One region of the Evansella cellulosilytica DSM 2522 genome, then DNA from elsewhere that is predicted to be linked to it. Evidence: a T-box and tRNA genes for the amino acid it is inferred to sense, from the RefSeq annotation. Region 1 holds a T-box; the other holds one or more tRNA genes.
What was found. The T-box of region 1 lies ahead of proS (proline--tRNA ligase). A T-box ahead of a tRNA ligase gene usually reads a tRNA of that ligase, here a tRNA-Pro.
Positions count from the first base shown of each region.

Region 1 (10,826 bases):
TTTATATTTTTGATGATATAGGTACAAAAATCAAATCCATATCCCTTTCCGACATAGTCGGGGTGCATACCAAGACCTATATCTACACAATCTTCGCGATACACACCATATTGATGTCCTATTGGTATTTGCGCTGTTTGACCAATACAAAAAAAGCCAATCAAATCAAGGGCACTGAAAAAGTGGCGTTCTTTCACTTTTTCAGTGGGCCCAACCAAATCACCATTATCAGTTGTTATCGCCTTATAAGAACCATCGAGCAGCTCATTTAATGCTTCTTCACTAACTTCATTATTATAAAAATCATAAGGCTTTTCATATTTCCAACTTAAAATCTGTTTAGCCATTTTATCATCTAGATTTTCAATGAAAAAGTTCATCATTACCCCTCATTTCCTAGTTAGAGAAAAGTATTTATCTTTCAATCCATATCGCCTTAGTATATGCAATTTTCAGCCCAGCTCGTTCCATGTTGTTTTGACTAGTCGATCCGAACTTTGCATGTCCTGCAATTAAATCACAATGCTGTTTGTACGCTTGAAGGATGCGTTGCTTAATCAGGTCACTCTGAATGCCTTTATTCCTTAAACCAGGTATCGTTGCCGCAGCAGCTAAAGTTGCTACTCCATGATCAATGTGTAAGACACCGATTCCTGCAGGCTCACCATCATAGCTTGCGAGATAAAACATCCAATTTTTATGATTACAAAGCACTTCATTATTTTGTGCAACGGCATTTTTCAAGAATTGTGGCATTTGAAAACTATTAATATAAATATCTGCAAAAATATCAAACTCGTGTCTTTCTAACTTGCGAATCGTTATTTTTTCTTTTAACTCCTTATTATTTTGGCGGAAATTCAAAATTGGAGCATAAAGCGTTGAATGAAAGTCATGATGATAAAAGCCAGCATCACTAAGATAGCTAAGGAGTTTTGTAGAGGTATGTGCTGGTGTTAATTCAAAGCGTACAGGGATCTCTTTTTTCTTGTAAAAATCTATTACCTTTTCTACTTGATCTTCATCACCAGCTTTTAAACCTTTTACCGTATTATAAGACGGACCAGGAATGTTTTTCACCGAAAACGCTGTTGCATTCCCGAAATGTTGAATGTCAACTTCCATCGGATTGCCATCCATTTTCTGCATTTCTGTCAATCTTGATTTAACAGTATCAATTTCTGCATTTTCCAACCTCTCGGCTAATTCTTGATTCACAACTAAACTAATCGTAATCTCCCCCTCCATAATGGCAAGAATGGCAAGAAGGGACGGTTCTCGTTTGCAAGGTTCACATAACAGACTTGGTTATTTTAAAAATTGGCAAACGAGAACGGGTCCGGAACCAGTGAAAAAGTACTTATCCTTTAAGTATAGGCTAATAAATATAAGGTTATTTGAATATAGAAGTTGATGAGATCTGTGCAAACTCGCTTTCCGCGGGCGGCTGGTGAGCCTCCTTGATGCTTTGCATCTAACGTAGTCTCACCCCTGCCTTTTCTCCCTCAGGAACGAGCGTCGCTTCGTCGCTAATGCTTCGAGTTGTCTCGACGGATACGCTTCAAAGCATATGCTCGTAGAGGAAGAGACACTTACCTCGCTTGCTCCGGTCTCATCAACCTTTTCTATAATTAGATATATTGAATATTAATACAATAAAATATCAAGATTTCTACTTTTTCAGCAGTCTCGAACGGGTCCCCCTTATCCTTAACATTAGTTAATCAATATGCTCGTGCAAACCAAACTGTGTGTTTTGCTTCATTTCCACAATTAATGCAAGTATGTTTTGTTTGCGGTGGGTTGAATGGTATGTTACGTGTTGTAAATTTTGTTTTATCTTTTACGTTTGTTTCACAAGCATCGTCTCCACACCACCCGGCTAATACCCATCCAGGAATGTGACCCTTTTTCTCAGCATCTGCTAAATGTTGATTTAATTGGTCTATTGTATCCAAGTGTGTATGGGAATTTTCTGCTAGAAAAGCTTTTGCTTTTTCAAATAGACGCGTTTGCATTGTATTCAATTCTTTTTCAATGGATTCCACAACCGTGTCTAAAGATACGACTAATTTTTCTCTTTCATCACGGGCCTTCATCATCACTTGATTACCTTCTAAATCACGTGGTCCAAGTTCAATACGGACTGGAACACCTTTTAACTCCCATTCATTGAATTTATAACCTGGTGATTGGTCAGAATCATCAAGTCGTACTCGAATTCCTTTCACTTTTAGAGCGACAAATATTTCATCCAACTTATCAATTATTGCTGGGTTCTTCTTCCATGGACCAACTGGAATCAACACCACTTGAGTCGGCGCAATTCTTGGAGGTAAAACAAGTCCTTGTTCGTCACCATGCACCATAATAACCGAACCGATTAAACGTGTCGATGTTCCCCAAGAGGTCGTATGCACATTTTCATGTTTATTTTCTCTAGTTAAATATTTTATATCGAATGCTTCCGCAAATTTTGTACCAAGGTAGTGCGATGTCCCTGCTTGCACAGCTTTTCCATCTTTCATCATCGCTTCAATGGAATAAGTATCCACCGCACCAGCAAAGCGCTCAGATGGTGTTTTTTCCCCATCATAGACTGGAATGGCTAGTAATCCTTCTACGACTTCTTTATAAATATTAAGCATTTGCATTGTTTCCTTACGTGCATCTTCTTCATCCACATGAGCAGTGTGACCTTCTTGCCATAAAAACTCAGACGTACGAATGAAAGGAAGAGTTTTCTTTTCCCAACGGAATACATTTGCCCATTGATTAATTAAAACAGGAAGGTCCCGATAACTTTTAATCCACTTTGAATACAAATGTCCAATCATTGTTTCTGAAGTTGGACGGAGTGCTAAACGTTCTTCTAGCTTTTCTCCTGCAGCTTCCGTTACCCAAGGAAGCTCTGGTGAGAATCCTTCAATATGATCTTTTTCCTTTTGGAAGAAAGTCTCTGGTATTAGCATCGGAAAGTAAGCATTGCGGTGACCAGTTTCTTTAAAGCGGCTATCCATCTCCTCTTTAATATGTTCCCATAATTCATAGCCATCCGGCTTAAATGCAATACAACCGCGGACTGGCGTGTAATCCAATAAATCTGCTTTTTGAATCGTATCAATATACCATTTTGAAAAATCTTCTCTTTTTTGAGACATGAAGGCGGATCCTCCCTTAATAATTGAGTTAATGATGATAAGAAAAACAAAAAACGAGATTGGTGAAACTCGTTTTTTGTTTTTTCTTAGAAGTGGTGTAGAAATGATGCCACCTCTCTTTAAAGTAGTAGTGAGTGATGTCCTGCTACGCATGGTATCATTTCCACAGCAAACTTATTAAAAAAAGCATAAAGAGTCCAAAAAGGACGTCTTTATGCTAATAGACGTGGTACCACCTTAGTTCGACATAAAAAATACTATGTCCTCTAAACGTTTGTAACGAAACTACTCGGTTAGTTTTAACTAACATCTCTGTGGTAGGGTTCAATAAGAAGAGGTGATATAGCTCTCAGCAAACGCTATATTTTCTGTCTCACAATTCTTATTTACTTGGTCACTTCATTGATTAATGTGTATTTATTTATAAATGAATATATCAGATTGTTAAGTGAATCTCAACAACTATAGAAAAAACAGTGACATGAAGAATTAATTCATTTGATTTGCTTAGTGTTCGTGCATTTCGAAAACTGTCCCGTAGATAATAGGAGTATGTCTTGTACCATGAAACATATCAGCCATTGGTTATTAAAAAATTGGCGAACGAGAACCGTCCCTCTTATCCAATTAATCTAAACGAAGACACATCCACATTAAATTTTATAGCAGCTTCTTTTAAAACATACTTATCCATCAGTAGCCTCCTTTCCAGTCAATTGAAAAGAAATCAGTTTGATCTTTACCAGTTTTTTATTCATAGGGGGTAAATAAGGAGTCAGTATGTACACACACTTGTCAAATTTTCTCATCGAAACCTTTATCATTCTAAGAAAAAATCGACTTTAACTTTCTCCCAACAAAATGAGAAGGTACTGGCGATTTCTGTAATTCTCTTGCCCAAACAGAGAGTTGGCCAACGTGGTGAATTTCATGTGCAATGATGTGATGTAATATTTCATCAGCAGTATATTGCTCTTCGTCCCATGCTACGCTCACAACTTCCCCCTTCATTTCTTCAAGATTATTAATCAAAAAATCTGTTAGTTCATTCCGAAATCTATCAGACAGAGACATAACCCTTTCAAGTGTATCGTAATCAGCAAACTCAAAAACGATATCTTCTTTACCTTGTATCCCTCGCACCCAACTGTATTCAACATCAATAATGTGAAAAAGGGTATATAATATACTTCCAACTCCGCCAGTTCGGTCTTTTAACAGCTCTTCATTTGAAAGTTGTTTACACCAATCGAACCATTCGTCTCTCACTTGCCAGTTATACTCAAAAAAGTGTATCAAAAGAATCCCCCTCATATTTTGGACTTTTAACAATAAGTAAGAATTTGAACTCTCATTAACTAGTTCATTATAAAGAGTATGTTGTACAACTCCAATGCTTTGAACCCGTCCTCTTTTTTCCTTTCAAACCTTTTTTCCGTAATTCTTTGGCAACTAACATATTAAAAAATCCATGTCCCACTAAAGCTACCTTTTGATGTTCTTCTGCATATTCAATTAATTTTTGTGAGGCTTTTTTCGCTCTTAACTTCGCATTACTCAAAGACTCGCATTCGTTAGAATAACCTAAAAACCATAATAATCTTAAGATGATAGCCCAATTCGTTGGACGTAATTTCACACCAAATTTTTTAAAGGCAGTAGGTAACTCAGCCTCTCGAAATAGAGATTCTGATATGAGTATTGCTTCGGGACTTAATAATTTGGCTGAATGAACAGCTCTATTCATGTCGCTAGTAATAATTTTTTTTGCACTTTTTACTTTACTTACTGTATCGGAGGGGTATGTTGACTCTACACACACACCATTACAATCATATTTTTCTACCCATTTTTTAAATTCCAAGCAAGTTATTTTATCATTTTCATTAAGTTGTGATTTTCCATGTCTTATCAATGATATTTCCATACCTCAACTCCGTTCGTGGAACTACTACCTGTTATTACACACTCGCTTAGTTTTCTTAAGCTTAAAAAAACGAATAGATTACTCCCTTTTTTAATAATTAATCTCATAATTCGTGCAAATTATTTCATATAACCTTCTACTAGTTCATAGCATCTTTCTTCTGTAAGATTTGCCAACACAGAAACATATTCTAAATGTTCCTGCGTTCCCCCCTTATATATTTCCGATGCTTCTAATGCACGATCATCTCTATATTTTATCCAGCTCCGTTGTTTTTCTCTTAATTGGTCCATTTCTTCTACTGTCAATTGTTCCTGTATAACTCCATAAATTTCATTCAGCAATTGATCCCAAATATCCCATCTAGTATTTTCAACTTCTTTTAAAGCGTATGTTGAGGAGTCAACTGCTTCTAATTCTTCTGTTTCTTTTCTCGTATCATCTAATTTATTCATATATTTTTCCTTCATATTTACTTCAGTAATGTTATGAGATGGATCATCAGGCAAATTACTTGAAGTCGCTGTATCTTCTTTATTATTCGTTTCATTACTTTCTGTATCATTGTTCTGGGTTTTATTGATGTCATGGTTACTCTCTGTGGAACCTTCATGAGAATCAGCATCATTTCTGTCTTCTGTTTCTTGCTTATTTTGTGACTCATTCTCCAACATAACACTTGATTCGTTTGATGAGTTTGCACATGCTGCTAATAGTAATAGTGAAGTAATGCTCGCCATAAAAATCTTTTTATTATTTGTCATAAATAATCCGCCTCTCGATGATGTAAATCTCCTATGCTGATTTGTTGAAAAAACAGCCTAATCGTATTTTGCTATTTTTACTTATATAAAGTCATTTACTTCTATATTAAAAAATCAATAAAAATAGTTTAATACCCTTTTAGTTACAATAAAATTTACAAAATACTTGTATTCATAACCTCTATAAAGTTTTCTTCTACTATTTCTCTCTTCCGATCTACTAGAATAGATTGAAACGATTTAAATAATTCCTGTATTTCCTTTTCTGTATTAATTAGTGCAATGCCTTTATCATATTCTTCCTCACTTCTATATTTAGTGATCTCGATCCACTTTGTAGTATCTGATCTACTTTGTAAATAGGTTGTTTCAGAATCAATAAACTTCCTGTAAATTTCACGCGCTTTTTCTTGTATCCGAAAATACTCTTCTGTTTTATCTCTTTTAATATGATAAATGTAAATTTTAACAAACATCTTCTCACACTCCACTTCGCTAGTGTCTCCGATTTTCCAATACAGATATTTAAATTTCTAAAATCTGCTTTGGATATTCCTCTCTAAAGTTTTGGGCTATGGTGACACTCTCCATACTCTATCTGTTAACATTGACAAATCATCAGAACGTTCCCATCCGGGTCGCGAAAATTAAACCATTGTCCATGTTCTATATCTGTTAATATCTCGACATTCTTTTTCTTACATTCTTCATAGGCCATTTGAATATTCTTCGTATTAAAATGAAATAGAGGTGCTTCCCCTTGATGCCGCTTCGAATAAATCTTACTGTCCAAAACTAGATTTGAGCTTGGAATGACATAAAGATGACCAAATTGAATGTCTATATTCTCCTCGATCCCGAGTAAATCATTATACCAATCCTTCGCTTTCTCAATATCTTTAACCGCTAAAAATACTGCACCAATTTCTCTCTCAATAAATGACATAGTATCACTCCAAAAATGACTAATTTTAACTTTTGACTCTACGTACGGTTTGCCTAGATTAAACAAATCCTTTGAAATCACTTATTTATTACTGACGTTAAATCAGTTAAAATTGTTGCAGATATACCTCGTTATTTCGGAATTATTGCTAGAATTTTGTTAATTGCTAAACTTATGCTAATACTACACTATTTATTTAGTGATTTAATATTGTTCAATCCTTAATCAACTGATGTCTCAATATAATCGATGATTAGCCCTATAATAAAAAACGTTAATGGAAGTTTAATTCAAATTATACTTTTTATAAACAGCGAAAATTCAGAATGTTTTCTGTATAAAAAAAAGAGCGCAACACTGCAACTCATATTTATACTCATATATCTGAGAATACAACTACATCAATCTTCAAAAGAATAATCTCTTTCAACTTTACAAACTCGAACACTATAATTTTTGTACCATTCTGCTTTCCCCTTTTCTTGCGCTACCTTATGAGCTGAATTTTCTTTCCATCTCTTAATATCATCTAACGTTTCCCAATATGAAACAGTAATACCTAACTGACTGTCTCTTGCACTCTCAATCCCTAAAAACCCTTGTTCTTTTGAAGCTAACTCCTCCATTACTTTTGCCATTTCCCCATAACCATTGTCACCTTTAGTTCTCTGTGAAGTAAATATAACTGCATAATATGGTGATTGCTTTTCCCCTTTACCGTTCATTTATAAAATCCCCCTTTTATTACTCTTTACTTTATGCATGAAACTGAACATACGCACTTGTTTTTCTTCGATCATAGTAGACTGGCGACTCCCCATCTTACCTTCACTCACTTTTTCTTTTGCTCATGGGCAGATGGCGACTCACTTTTCCTTATCCTCCCCATCTTCTATTAATTGAGCAATAGCCTTACATTTTTAAATGGCCCAGATGTAATGATTGGTAGTGTTTGCTGCGAAATAGCTGTATAGATTACTTGTTTTAGTCCAACGGTAGTATTTTTTTGTCATGATTTCTTCATTGGTATGTGATTTAATTAGATCCATTACTCTTTCATGACTTAGCTTCAATTTATTTATAGCTTGATTTAATTTCACATCTTGATAGTCTTCCCATATTTTCATATTAAGCAGTTTGATAGTACGCCATTTATAACCGGGTGCTGGCATATGAGGAGAGTCTCCATGCATGCCTTCTCTATACCATCTCTCTAGCATTGCATGCCATTCATACAAATGCATAAGTACATCACGAAAATTTTTATCTCTTTCCTTCGTTTCGATAGAAGTTCCTCTTTTTCTGCTAGGAATCTCTTCTACTATCCTAAGTAATGAAGTAAAGTTTTTTTCACTATCCAATAACAGTATTTCTTTTTCACTATTAACATTCATGAAATATCCACCTTTTTCTACCAGACTTCTTAATGCAGTGTATCCGATTATATGAAAAACCGTTTTTTCCCTAGTTAAAGAAAGAAAATTATATATTCCGTTCTTTCCCTCTTCTAAAATACTCAGAGAAATAGACAAATCCAGTAATAACTAATACTGCCAGTGCTATACCGTAGAATGTAGCTTTAAAAGTATAAGTAAGCCATGCTAAACTACTTATTAGCGCCGAACCTAAAATACATGATAATAAAATTATTAGTAATAGTTTATTTTTCATTAAATTTCCTCCATTTAATATGCCCATTACCCGTTTACACATATTAGCTTTTTTGTAGACTCCCTTTTAGTTTAACACTATTTGCCAATTTTTGGACAAAAAAAGAGAGTCGCAACATGGCAACCCTTCATTCTATTTACGTCAATTTAGTTTAACTACACATATATATTATTCCATCAAAAGCTACTTAAATAACTGCTCCTCTTTTTCAGTAAATTCTGAGAGAAACGGAGAAAATACTAGCGTAATAAGTAGGATGGCTACACCATAGAGAAGTGCTCCTATAGCTGAATAACTATAAATAAAGTGAATGCCGACAATGGTAAGCATGGTGAGAAATAGTGTTAGTACTTGCGTTTGCCGTTGTTTTCTTCTCGTGACGTGTTGATGCTCACGACAGCTAGGACATTCAATCTTCCTGAATTTAAATAGTAGCTCTTTCCATTTAAATCGATACTGACAGCTCCAGCAAGAAGGCAGTCTCATAAAATAAACCTCCTCCAATTCAACAAGTTATGTACATACATTTTAACATGAACCCACAAGTTTACATGCTAAACAATCGCTAAACGGGTTATTCTTAATACGAAACGATGCCCAACTCGGTTTAGGTGAAGATACCTTTTTAACTACCTCTCACCTGTTCATTCACGACCTTCATCTCGTAGGTATAAAGGATTTCTTCATCTAAATGTGATAATATTTCATCTAATTCAAAAAGCTGCTCTGAGTAGTATACACCCGATGCGTATTTATTTTCGATTAACTTCATTGCTATAATTGAAGCAACATTACCTGTAATCGCAGTATTATTTGAACCAAATAGTACTGATTCAATCGTTACTTCTTTCCCCTTCCTTTCTCCACACACTTCAGCCTTTACTAAATAATCCTCTGAACCAATGTTTAGCTTATCAAATATATGTAAAGTGCCAACAAATATTTTTACAAACATCTTTTTGAAGTGCTTATAGCTTAATAGCTTAAATACACCGATTTTTTTTAGTATTGCTAAAGCATTTGTTGTAAAAGCGGAATCATAGAAAAATCGAGTTGATACATTTTCTACTTCGAGCGTTTTTGAAATAATATGTTGATCAGCAAGGTTAAATCTATAAGCTTTCCTTTTCCCATACTGTTTAGGTAGATCAACATGTTTTCCTTCCGTAAAGCTACTTACTTTTCGCTTATGTCCATGTTCAGTTATCGCATATTTGTCATTAATATTATTTAGCAACCACTCAACGCCATCATTCCCATGCTTTTCACCAATTCCAAGCATTAAATACATATCTGTTTTGTTAACTATATCAAGTTCGGCGATTATCTTTTTTACCATTAAATTAGTTAGACCAGGGGCTAAGCCTACTCCTAATACTATAGTTATCCCTGATTTATGCGCTTTAGTATTCAGCCTTTCAATGCTTGATAAAATTTTATAAGATGGGGAAATATCTATATAATTAACTTTATTTTGAATACACTTTTCAACAAAGCTAGTATTCTTTTGGTCAAGACACATGATTACTAACTGTGTTGATTGAAATACTTCATCAGTTGCATCGACATGATAAATATCTAATTCTAAAGGTAGAACGTTCCCATCCATTGATAAAGAAAAGTTCTTTGCTTTTTCAATATTTCTACCCGCAGCCATAACTTTTTTAGGATAAAAGTGCGACAAAGCTTTACAGATCACACTACCAACTTGCCCGTATCCACCAATTACTAAAATATTTTTCATTTGAAGACCTCGCTTCATATTCATATAAGTTAAATGTAATTCTTTATCTATGAATAGGCTTTGTTCTGTATCGCCGCCTCCTGCAAGCATTCCCCCCCAAATTATAGCCCCCTTTCAGTAATTGACTACTTAAATTCCCCCTATATTTTAACATCACTTTCCATTTTTCTGGTACAAAATAAGTAAGTAAAGAGCGTTAAGAAAATCTCCTCATTCCGACTTATTATGATAAAATATAAGAAAAAACTACAAAATAACAAACATACAAAGAGGTTAACAGCATGAATATGATTAAAACAGCTAATTCTGCCATTCATTATGAGTACATTAAGTCGAGTAAACAAGGAGCTGAAACGCTTCTTCTAGTACACGGCTTAGGGCTTGATATGACTACTTGGGATGAGTCTATAACATATTTGCACGATTCTTTTAATGTTCTGCGATTTGACATTAGAGAACATGGTAAAAGCTATGCGCTGAATGAGAAACCTTTTTCTTGGGACCTTTTAGTGGATGACCTCGACTTTTTACTAGTGAAATTAGGTATAGAAGAGCTTCATTGTGGCGGCCACTCTGGTGGAGGGAACTTTTGTTTAGAACTTGCAAAGAGAAG
Region 1 is NC_014829.1:1,419,330-1,430,155, reverse strand. Features, by position in the region: gene BCELL_RS06435 (GNAT family N-acetyltransferase) at 1-380, opposite strand, end outside; gene BCELL_RS06430 (GNAT family N-acetyltransferase) at 415-1,230, opposite strand; gene proS (proline--tRNA ligase) at 1,725-3,161, opposite strand; T-box leader at 3,361-3,573, opposite strand; gene BCELL_RS06415 (DinB family protein) at 3,987-4,460, opposite strand; gene BCELL_RS06410 (histidine phosphatase family protein) at 4,528-5,088, opposite strand; gene BCELL_RS06405 (lysozyme inhibitor LprI family protein) at 5,208-5,852, opposite strand; gene BCELL_RS06400 (hypothetical protein) at 6,008-6,328, opposite strand; gene BCELL_RS06395 (VOC family protein) at 6,454-6,798, opposite strand; gene BCELL_RS06390 (antibiotic biosynthesis monooxygenase family protein) at 7,200-7,523, opposite strand; gene BCELL_RS06385 (ClbS/DfsB family four-helix bundle protein) at 7,719-8,192, opposite strand; gene BCELL_RS06380 (hypothetical protein) at 8,281-8,469, opposite strand; gene BCELL_RS06375 (TIGR04104 family putative zinc finger protein) at 8,653-8,955, opposite strand; gene BCELL_RS06370 (saccharopine dehydrogenase family protein) at 9,095-10,303, opposite strand; gene BCELL_RS06365 (alpha/beta hydrolase) at 10,495-10,826, shown strand, end outside.

Region 2 (10,826 bases), 1.3 Mb from region 1:
CTTCCTCAGGAAACCTTAGGCTTTCGACGGAGGGGATTCTCACCCCTCTTTTCGCTACTCATACCGGCATTCTCACTTCCAAGCGCTCCACATGTCCTTCCGGTCATGCTTCAACGCCCTTGGAACGCTCCCCTACCACTGTCCGTAAGGACAATCCATAGCTTCGGTGATACGTTTAGCCCCGGTACATTTTCGGCGCAGAGTCACTCGACCAGTGAGCTATTACGCACTCTTTCAATGGTGGCTGCTTCTAAGCCAACATCCTGGTTGTCTAAGCAACTCCACATCCTTCTCCACTTAACGTATACTTTGGGACCTTAGCTGATGGTCTGGGCTGTTTCCCTCTTGACTACGGATCTTAGCACTCGCAGTCTGACTCCCGAGGATAAGTAAATGGCATTCGGAGTTTGACTGAATTCGGTAATCCTGTGGGGACCCCTAGTCCAATCAGTGCTCTACCTCCAATACTCTCACCTCGAGGCTAGCCCTAAAGCTATTTCGGGGAGAACCAGCTATTTCCGTGTTCGATTGGCATTTCACCCCTACCCACACCTCATCCCCGCACTTTTCAACGTGCGTGGGTTCGGGCCTCCATCCAGTGTTACCTGGACTTCACCCTGGACATGGGTAGATCACACGGTTTCGGGTCTACAACAACGTACTATGGCGCCCTATTCAGACTCGCTTTCGCTGCGGCTCCGTCTCTTCAACTTAACCTCGCACGTTATCGTAACTCGCCGGTTCATTCTACAAAAGGCACGCTGTCACCCATTAACGGGCTCCAACTACTTGTAGGCACACGGTTTCAGGATCTATTTCACTCCCCTCCCGGGGTGCTTTTCACCTTTCCCTCACGGTACTGGTTCACTATCGGTCACTAGGGAGTATTTAGCCTTGGGAGATGGTCCTCCCGGATTCCGACGGGGTTTCACGTGTCCCGCCGTACTCAGGATACACTCCGGAGGAAACAACGTTTCGGCTACAGGGCTGTTACCTTGTCTCGCAGACCTTTCCAGATCGCTTCACCTACGCTGTTTCTTTGTAACTCCGTATGGAGTGTCCTACAACCCCAAGAGGCAAGCCTCTTGGTTTGGGCTAATTCCGTTTCGCTCGCCGCTACTCAGGAAATCGCATTTGCTTTCTCTTCCTCTGGGTACTAAGATGTTTCAGTTCCCCAGGTCTGCCTTCTCATACCCTATGTATTCAGGTATGGATACCATCCCATTACGGATGGTGGGTTCCCCCATTCGGAAATCTCCGGATCAAAGCTTACTTACAGCTCCCCGAAGCATATCGGTGTTCGTCCCGTCCTTCGTCGGCTCCTAGTGCCAAGGCATTCACCGTGCGCCCTTTCTAGCTTAACCACTAAAAAGTGTGGCGTCTTACATTCGCCTTAACTAAGACACACAGTTGATTTCGTTAGAAGAATAGACTTCTATTGATATCTACTGGTGATCATTTAAATCAGTTTTTGTTATCTAGTTTTCAAAGGACAAATCGCACCACGCAAGTGTGCGATAATCAAGTAGTTGTGCTGTCTTTTGAGCTGATACGCGTTAGCGTTCAGCGAGCACAACGACTTTATTTTGAGAGTATGACCTCTCAAAACTAAACAAAAAGTCCAAAGCGAAGTTCGAAAGTAATGAGCTTTATGTTTCTACAGTTGTTGTAGAAAATAACTGCTCCTTAGAAAGGAGGTGATCCATCCCCACCTTCCGGTAGGGATACCTTGTTACGACTTCACCCCAATCATCTGTCCCACCTTCGGCGGCTGGCTCCAAAAGGTTACCTCACCGACTTCGGGTGTTACAAACTCTCGTGGTGTGACGGGCGGTGTGTACAAGGCCCGGGAACGTATTCACCGCGGCATGCTGATCCGCGATTACTAGCAATTCCGGCTTCATGCAGGCGAGTTGCAGCCTGCAATCCGAACTGAGAGTGGCTTTATGGGATTCGCTCGGCCTCGCGGCTTTGCTGCCCTTTGTACCACCCATTGTAGCACGTGTGTAGCCCAGGTCATAAGGGGCATGATGATTTGACGTCATCCCCACCTTCCTCCGGTTTGTCACCGGCAGTCACCTTAGAGTGCCCAACTGAATGCTGGCAACTAAGATCAAGGGTTGCGCTCGTTGCGGGACTTAACCCAACATCTCACGACACGAGCTGACGACAACCATGCACCACCTGTCACTCTGTCCCCCGAAGGGGAACGTCCTATCTCTAGGAGTGTCAGAGGATGTCAAGACCTGGTAAGGTTCTTCGCGTTGCTTCGAATTAAACCACATGCTCCACTGCTTGTGCGGGCCCCCGTCAATTCCTTTGAGTTTCAGCCTTGCGGCCGTACTCCCCAGGCGGAGTGCTTAATGTGTTAACTGCGGCACTAAGGGTATCGAAACCCCTAACACCTAGCACTCATCGTTTACGGCGTGGACTACCAGGGTATCTAATCCTGTTTGCTCCCCACGCTTTCGCGCCTCAGCGTCAGTTGTAGGCCAGAAAGTCGCCTTCGCCACTGGTGTTCCTCCACATATCTACGCATTTCACCGCTACACGTGGAATTCCACTTTCCTCTCCTACACTCAAGTCCCCCAGTTTCCAATGACCCTCCACGGTTGAGCCGTGGGCTTTCACATCAGACTTAAGAGACCGCCTGCGCGCGCTTTACGCCCAATAATTCCGGACAACGCTTGCCCCCTACGTATTACCGCGGCTGCTGGCACGTAGTTAGCCGGGGCTTTCTGGTTAGGTACCGTCAAGGTGCCAACCTATTTGAATGGCACTTGTTCTTCCCTAACAACAGAACTTTACAATCCGAAGACCTTCATCGTTCACGCGGCGTTGCACCGTCAGGCTTTCGCCCATTGCGGATGATTCCCTACTGCTGCCTCCCGTAGGAGTCTGGACCGTGTCTCAGTTCCAGTGTGGCCGATCACCCTCTCAGGTCGGCTACGCATCGTTGCCTTGGTGAGCCATTACCTCACCAACTAGCTAATGCGCCGCGGGCCCATCTCACAGTGTTAGGATTACTCCCAACTTTTACAATAGAACCATGCGGTTCCGTTGATCATCCGGTATTAGCTTCGGTTTCCCGGAGTTATCCCAGTCTGTAAGGCAGGTTGCCCACGTGTTACTCACCCGTCCGCCGCTAATCTCATAAGAGCAAGCTCTTATTTGATCCGCTCGACTTGCATGTATTAGGCACGCCGCCAGCGTTCGTCCTGAGCCAGGATCAAACTCTCCAAAAAATTGTTGAGTTCGATGTCTCTGACATCAAGCTAAATTTTGGCTAATTTATAAATCTTATTGACGGGATATCCTTTCATCAATCGTATATACGACTAATGTGTCTATCCCACTTCGCTTGGCTTTTTGTTTAGTTTTCAAAGATCAATAATATTGGTGGAGCCTAGCGGGATCGAACCGCTGACCTCCTGCGTGCAAGGCAGGCGCTCTCCCAGCTGAGCTAAGGCCCCAAAAAGATGGTCGGGAAGACAGGATTTGAACCTGCGACCCCCTGGTCCCAAACCAGGTGCTCTACCAAGCTGAGCCACTTCCCGTTATTTAAACTATCTACAAACACTATACTAAAGATAAAGGGATTAGTGCATGTATAATTTATTATGGCGCGCCCGAGAGGAGTCGAACCCCTAACCTTTTGATCCGTAGTCAAACGCTCTATCCAATTGAGCTACGGGCGCTTATGGTGCCGAGGGCCGGACTTGAACCGGCACGATAGTCACCTACCGCAGGATTTTAAGTCCTGTGTGTCTGCCAATTCCACCACCCCGGCTAGACGAATTACAAACTTAAATTACTGGAGCGGAAGACGAGATTCGAACTCGCGACCCCCACCTTGGCAAGGTGGTGTTCTACCACTGAACTACTCCCGCAAATAAATAAGTTAATAACGGACTAATTATATATTTTTTAAAATCGTTTGGTGCGGGTGAAGGGAGTCGAACCCCCACGCCCGAAGGCACTAGATCCTAAGTCTAGCGCGTCTGCCAGTTCCGCCACACCCGCAAACAATTTTAAAATGGTGAGCCATGAAGGACTCGAACCTTCGACCCTCTGATTAAAAGTCAGATGCTCTACCAACTGAGCTAATGGCTCCTATAAAAGGAATGAATATGGTGCTGGCCAGAGGACTTGAACCCCCAACCTACTGATTACAAGTCAGTTGCTCTACCAATTGAGCTAGGCCAGCATAAATGGTGGAGGATGACGGGATCGAACCGCCGACCCCCTGCTTGTAAGGCAGGTGCTCTCCCAGCTGAGCTAATCCTCCATTTACCTGCCCAGCAACGTCCTACTTTCACAGGGGGAAACCCCCAACTATCATCGGCGCTGGAGAGCTTAACTACCGTGTTCGGCATGGGAACGGGTGTGACCTCTCCGCTATCGTCACTGGACTTTTTATGAGAGTTTATCCTCTCAAAACTAGATAACATTATCTGATTAAATGATCGTCTTAATAAAGTTTGGTTAAGCCCTCGATCGATTAGTATCTCTCAGCTTCACATGTCGCCATGCTTCCACATGAGACCTATCAACCTCATCATCTCTGAGGGATCTTACTCACTTACGTGATGGGAAATCTCATCTTGAGGGGGGCTTCATGCTTAGATGCTTTCAGCACTTATCCCTTCCACACGTAGCTACCCAGCTATGCTCCTGGCGGAACAACTGGTACACCAGCGGTGTGTCCATCCCGGTCCTCTCGTACTAAGGACAGCTCCTCTCAAATTTCCTACGCCTGCGACGGATAGGGACCGAACTGTCTCACGACGTTCTGAACCCAGCTCGCGTACCGCTTTAATGGGCGAACAGCCCAACCCTTGGGACCTACTTCAGCCCCAGGATGCGATGAGCCGACATCGAGGTGCCAAACCTCCCCGTCGATGTGGACTCTTGGGGGAGATTAGCCTGTTATCCCCAGGGTAGCTTTTATCCGTTGAGCGACGGCCCTTCCATACGGTGCCGCCGGATCACTAAGCCCGACTTTCGTCCCTGCTCGACCTGTATGTCTCGCAGTCAAGCTCCCTTATGCCTTTGCACTCTACGAATGATTTCCAACCATTCTGAGGGAACCTTTGGGCGCCTCCGTTACTTTTTAGGAGGCGACCGCCCCAGTCAAACTGCCCACCTGACACTGTCCCTGATCCGGATTACGGACCGAGGTTAGAATTCCAGTACAACCAGGGTAGTATCCCACCGACGCCTCCACCGAAGCTAGCGCTCCGGCTTCCAAGGCTCCTACCTATCCTGTACAAGTTGTACCAAAATCCAATATCAAGCTACAGTAAAGCTCCATGGGGTCTTTCCGTCCTGTCGCAGGTAACCTGCATCTTCACAGGTAATATAATTTCACCGGGTCTCTCGTTGAGACAGTGCCCAAATCGTTGCACCTTTCGTGCGGGTCGGAACTTACCCGACAAGGAATTTCGCTACCTTAGGACCGTTATAGTTACGGCCGCCGTTTACTGGGGCTTCAATTCAGAGCTTCTCCCGAAGGATAACCCCTCCTCTTAACCTTCCAGCACCGGGCAGGTGTCAGCCCCTATACTTCGCCTTACGGCTTGGCAGAGACCTGTGTTTTTGATAAACAGTCGTTTGGGCCTATTCACTGCGGCTCTCTCGGGCATACACCCTAATAGAGCACCCCTTCTCCCGAAGTTACGGGGTCATTTTGCCGAGTTCCTTAACGAGAGTTCTCCCGCGCGTCTTAGAATTCTCTTCCCGCCTACCTGTGTCGGTTTGCGGTACGGGCACCAGTCACCTCGCTAGAGGCTTTTCTTGGCAGTGTAGGATCAGGAACTTCGGTACTATAATTTCCCTCGCGATCACAGCTCAGCCTTATGACAAGCGGATTTGCCTACTTGTCAGCCTCACTGCTTCGACGCACATATCCATCAGTGCGCTTACCCTACCTTCCTGCGTCCCCCCGTTGCTCAAACGGTGACGTGGTGGTACAGGAATTTCAACCTGTTTGCCATCGCCTACGCCTTTCGGCCTCGGCTTAGGTCCCGACTTACCCTGAGCGGACGAGCCTTCCTCAGGAAACCTTAGGCTTTCGACGGAGGGGATTCTCACCCCTCTTTTCGCTACTCATACCGGCATTCTCACTTCCAAGCGCTCCACATGTCCTTCCGGTCATGCTTCAACGCCCTTGGAACGCTCCCCTACCACTGTCCGTAAGGACAATCCATAGCTTCGGTGATACGTTTAGCCCCGGTACATTTTCGGCGCAGAGTCACTCGACCAGTGAGCTATTACGCACTCTTTCAATGGTGGCTGCTTCTAAGCCAACATCCTGGTTGTCTAAGCAACTCCACATCCTTCTCCACTTAACGTATACTTTGGGACCTTAGCTGATGGTCTGGGCTGTTTCCCTCTTGACTACGGATCTTAGCACTCGCAGTCTGACTCCCGAGGATAAGTAAATGGCATTCGGAGTTTGACTGAATTCGGTAATCCTGTGGGGACCCCTAGTCCAATCAGTGCTCTACCTCCAATACTCTCACCTCGAGGCTAGCCCTAAAGCTATTTCGGGGAGAACCAGCTATTTCCGTGTTCGATTGGCATTTCACCCCTACCCACACCTCATCCCCGCACTTTTCAACGTGCGTGGGTTCGGGCCTCCATCCAGTGTTACCTGGACTTCACCCTGGACATGGGTAGATCACACGGTTTCGGGTCTACAACAACGTACTATGGCGCCCTATTCAGACTCGCTTTCGCTGCGGCTCCGTCTCTTCAACTTAACCTCGCACGTTATCGTAACTCGCCGGTTCATTCTACAAAAGGCACGCTGTCACCCATTAACGGGCTCCAACTACTTGTAGGCACACGGTTTCAGGATCTATTTCACTCCCCTCCCGGGGTGCTTTTCACCTTTCCCTCACGGTACTGGTTCACTATCGGTCACTAGGGAGTATTTAGCCTTGGGAGATGGTCCTCCCGGATTCCGACGGGGTTTCACGTGTCCCGCCGTACTCAGGATACACTCCGGAGGAAACAACGTTTCGGCTACAGGGCTGTTACCTTGTCTCGCAGACCTTTCCAGATCGCTTCACCTACGCTGTTTCTTTGTAACTCCGTATGGAGTGTCCTACAACCCCAAGAGGCAAGCCTCTTGGTTTGGGCTAATTCCGTTTCGCTCGCCGCTACTCAGGAAATCGCATTTGCTTTCTCTTCCTCTGGGTACTAAGATGTTTCAGTTCCCCAGGTCTGCCTTCTCATACCCTATGTATTCAGGTATGGATACCATCCCATTACGGATGGTGGGTTCCCCCATTCGGAAATCTCCGGATCAAAGCTTACTTACAGCTCCCCGAAGCATATCGGTGTTCGTCCCGTCCTTCATCGGCTCCTAGTGCCAAGGCATTCACCGTGCGCCCTTTCTAGCTTAACCACTAAAAAGTGTGGCGTCTTACATTCGCCTTAACTAAGACACACAGTTGATTTCGTTAGAAGAATAGACTTCTATTGATATCTACTGGTGATCATTTAAATCAGTTTTTGTTATCTAGTTTTCAAAGGACAAACATAGTTAAAAACCCTATTCGTTATGTTCTTAAAACTACGTTAATAAATTGGTGGAGCCTAGCGGGATCGAACCGCTGACCTCCTGCGTGCAAGGCAGGCGCTCTCCCAGCTGAGCTAAGGCCCCAAATCCTTTATTATGGTGGGCCTGAGTGGACTCGAACCACCGACCTCACGCTTATCAGGCGTGCGCTCTAACCAGCTGAGCTACAGGCCCCTACAAAGGGGTATAAGAATATACAAATAAGATACTATTTATTAAGTTAATAACTTATACAGAGAGTATAATCTCTCAAAACTAAACAAAAAGTCCAAAGCGAAGTTCGAAAGTAATGAGCTTTATGTTTCTACAGTTGTTGTAGAAAATAACTGCTCCTTAGAAAGGAGGTGATCCATCCCCACCTTCCGGTAGGGATACCTTGTTACGACTTCACCCCAATCATCTGTCCCACCTTCGGCGGCTGGCTCCAAAAGGTTACCTCACCGACTTCGGGTGTTACAAACTCTCGTGGTGTGACGGGCGGTGTGTACAAGGCCCGGGAACGTATTCACCGCGGCATGCTGATCCGCGATTACTAGCAATTCCGGCTTCATGCAGGCGAGTTGCAGCCTGCAATCCGAACTGAGAGTGGCTTTATGGGATTCGCTCGGCCTCGCGGCTTTGCTGCCCTTTGTACCACCCATTGTAGCACGTGTGTAGCCCAGGTCATAAGGGGCATGATGATTTGACGTCATCCCCACCTTCCTCCGGTTTGTCACCGGCAGTCACCTTAGAGTGCCCAACTGAATGCTGGCAACTAAGATCAAGGGTTGCGCTCGTTGCGGGACTTAACCCAACATCTCACGACACGAGCTGACGACAACCATGCACCACCTGTCACTCTGTCCCCCGAAGGGGAACGTCCTATCTCTAGGAGTGTCAGAGGATGTCAAGACCTGGTAAGGTTCTTCGCGTTGCTTCGAATTAAACCACATGCTCCACTGCTTGTGCGGGCCCCCGTCAATTCCTTTGAGTTTCAGCCTTGCGGCCGTACTCCCCAGGCGGAGTGCTTAATGTGTTAACTGCGGCACTAAGGGTATCGAAACCCCTAACACCTAGCACTCATCGTTTACGGCGTGGACTACCAGGGTATCTAATCCTGTTTGCTCCCCACGCTTTCGCGCCTCAGCGTCAGTTGTAGGCCAGAAAGTCGCCTTCGCCACTGGTGTTCCTCCACATATCTACGCATTTCACCGCTACACGTGGAATTCCACTTTCCTCTCCTACACTCAAGTCCCCCAGTTTCCAATGACCCTCCACGGTTGAGCCGTGGGCTTTCACATCAGACTTAAGAGACCGCCTGCGCGCGCTTTACGCCCAATAATTCCGGACAACGCTTGCCCCCTACGTATTACCGCGGCTGCTGGCACGTAGTTAGCCGGGGCTTTCTGGTTAGGTACCGTCAAGGTGCCAACCTATTTGAATGGCACTTGTTCTTCCCTAACAACAGAACTTTACAATCCGAAGACCTTCATCGTTCACGCGGCGTTGCACCGTCAGGCTTTCGCCCATTGCGGATGATTCCCTACTGCTGCCTCCCGTAGGAGTCTGGACCGTGTCTCAGTTCCAGTGTGGCCGATCACCCTCTCAGGTCGGCTACGCATCGTTGCCTTGGTAAGCCATTACCTCACCAACTAGCTAATGCGCCGCGGGCCCATCTCACAGTGTTAGGATTACTCCCAACTTTTACAATAGAACCATGCGGTTCCGTTGATCATCCGGTATTAGCTTCGGTTTCCCGGAGTTATCCCAGTCTGTAAGGCAGGTTGCCCACGTGTTACTCACCCGTCCGCCGCTGATCTCATAAGAGCAAGCTCTTATTTGATCCGCTCGACTTGCATGTATTAGGCACGCCGCCAGCGTTCGTCCTGAGCCAGGATCAAACTCTCCAAAAAATTGTTGAGTTCGATGTCTCTGACATCAAGCCAAATTTTGGCTAATTTTTAAATCTTATTGACGGGATATCCTTTCATCAATCGTATAAACGATTAATGTGTCTATCCCACTTCGCTTGGCTTTTTGTTTAGTTTTCAAAGGTCAAAATATCTTTTAATTGTTCTCCACTGTCATGAATTGTCGTTTGACAGCGACTTAATTAATATAACATTTAGCTGATTTGTTGTCAACACTTTTTGATAATCTTTTTTGAATCATCTCGTGTTGTTTTCAGCGACAAAAAATAATATACCACGATAATAAAATCGATGCAACCCTTTTTTATAAAAAAATTACACTGTTAAATAATTTGTATTTGCTTAGGTAATGAAACAACAATTACAAGCTAGCTAAACAAATATGTAATGAAATAATTTAATATTCTTCTACAAAAAGAGCATTCCCTGCTTCAAAAAAAATTAAACAAAAAACTGCTTAAAAAGATATTCTTTTACAAGCAGTTTTTTTAGACATAAAAAGCGACCTCGTGCAGCACTAATTTTTTTTATTAATCTTGTCATGTTCTTCATTAACTTCACTCATTAAAAATGATGTTTAGGACTACATCATTTTTGACATTAAATGAAAGTGTTTAGTAATTACATACAGTTACAGAAGAATGCTCATTCTGTCCATCCCCAAAATATATACACACTAGCAATAAAAGAATTTATTATGGAGTGGACCCTAAGCTATTGAACGTTCCTTGCTCTAATACAATTATCATCAAATAGAAACTAAATAAAAATTACTTACATGTTTTTTCTGTAGCTCTATTGGTTGCAGATGAATTCAAGAACAAAATCAAGCTTATGAATCAACCTATCCTAGTCTTCAGCATCTCGATGACGCATTTGCGGGAATAGGAGCACATCTCTAATAGATTGAGAATTAGTTAATAGCATAACTAAACGGTCAATACCTATTCCTAATCCACCTGTAGGAGGCATACCATATTCTAACGCCTCAACGAAATCTTCATCCATCATATGCGCTTCATCATCACCTTGCTCACGCTCGACTAGTTGTGCCTCAAAACGCTCCCGTTGATCGATTGGGTCATTGAGTTCTGTAAATGCATTGGCATGTTCGCGCGCTACAATAAACAATTCAAAGCGATCTGTAAATCTTTCATCGTCTGCGTTTTTCTTCGCGAGTGGTGAAATATCTACAGGGTGACCATATATAAATGTAGGTTGTACTAATTTTTCCTCTACAAATGTTTCAAAGAATTCATTTACTACGTGTCCATATTTCATTGTATCTTTGACAGGGACGTTATGCTCCTTCGCTAACGCACGCGCTT
Region 2 is NC_014829.1:100,088-110,913, reverse strand. Features, by position in the region: rRNA gene BCELL_RS00520 (23S ribosomal RNA) at 1-1,364, opposite strand, end outside; rRNA gene BCELL_RS00515 (16S ribosomal RNA) at 1,691-3,245, opposite strand; tRNA gene BCELL_RS00510 (tRNA-Ala) at 3,398-3,473, opposite strand; tRNA gene BCELL_RS00505 (tRNA-Pro) at 3,481-3,557, opposite strand; tRNA gene BCELL_RS00500 (tRNA-Arg) at 3,622-3,698, opposite strand; tRNA gene BCELL_RS00495 (tRNA-Leu) at 3,702-3,790, opposite strand; tRNA gene BCELL_RS00490 (tRNA-Gly) at 3,816-3,890, opposite strand; tRNA gene BCELL_RS00485 (tRNA-Leu) at 3,939-4,023, opposite strand; tRNA gene BCELL_RS00480 (tRNA-Lys) at 4,038-4,113, opposite strand; tRNA gene BCELL_RS00475 (tRNA-Thr) at 4,132-4,207, opposite strand; tRNA gene BCELL_RS00470 (tRNA-Val) at 4,213-4,288, opposite strand; rRNA gene rrf (5S ribosomal RNA) at 4,297-4,412, opposite strand; rRNA gene BCELL_RS00460 (23S ribosomal RNA) at 4,482-7,414, opposite strand; tRNA gene BCELL_RS00455 (tRNA-Ala) at 7,597-7,672, opposite strand; tRNA gene BCELL_RS00450 (tRNA-Ile) at 7,686-7,762, opposite strand; rRNA gene BCELL_RS00445 (16S ribosomal RNA) at 7,926-9,480, opposite strand; gene lysS (lysine--tRNA ligase) at 10,348-10,826, opposite strand, start outside.
Region 2: it encodes a tRNA-Pro, which carries the amino acid that the T-box ahead of proS (proline--tRNA ligase) is inferred to sense. The anticodon was not compared.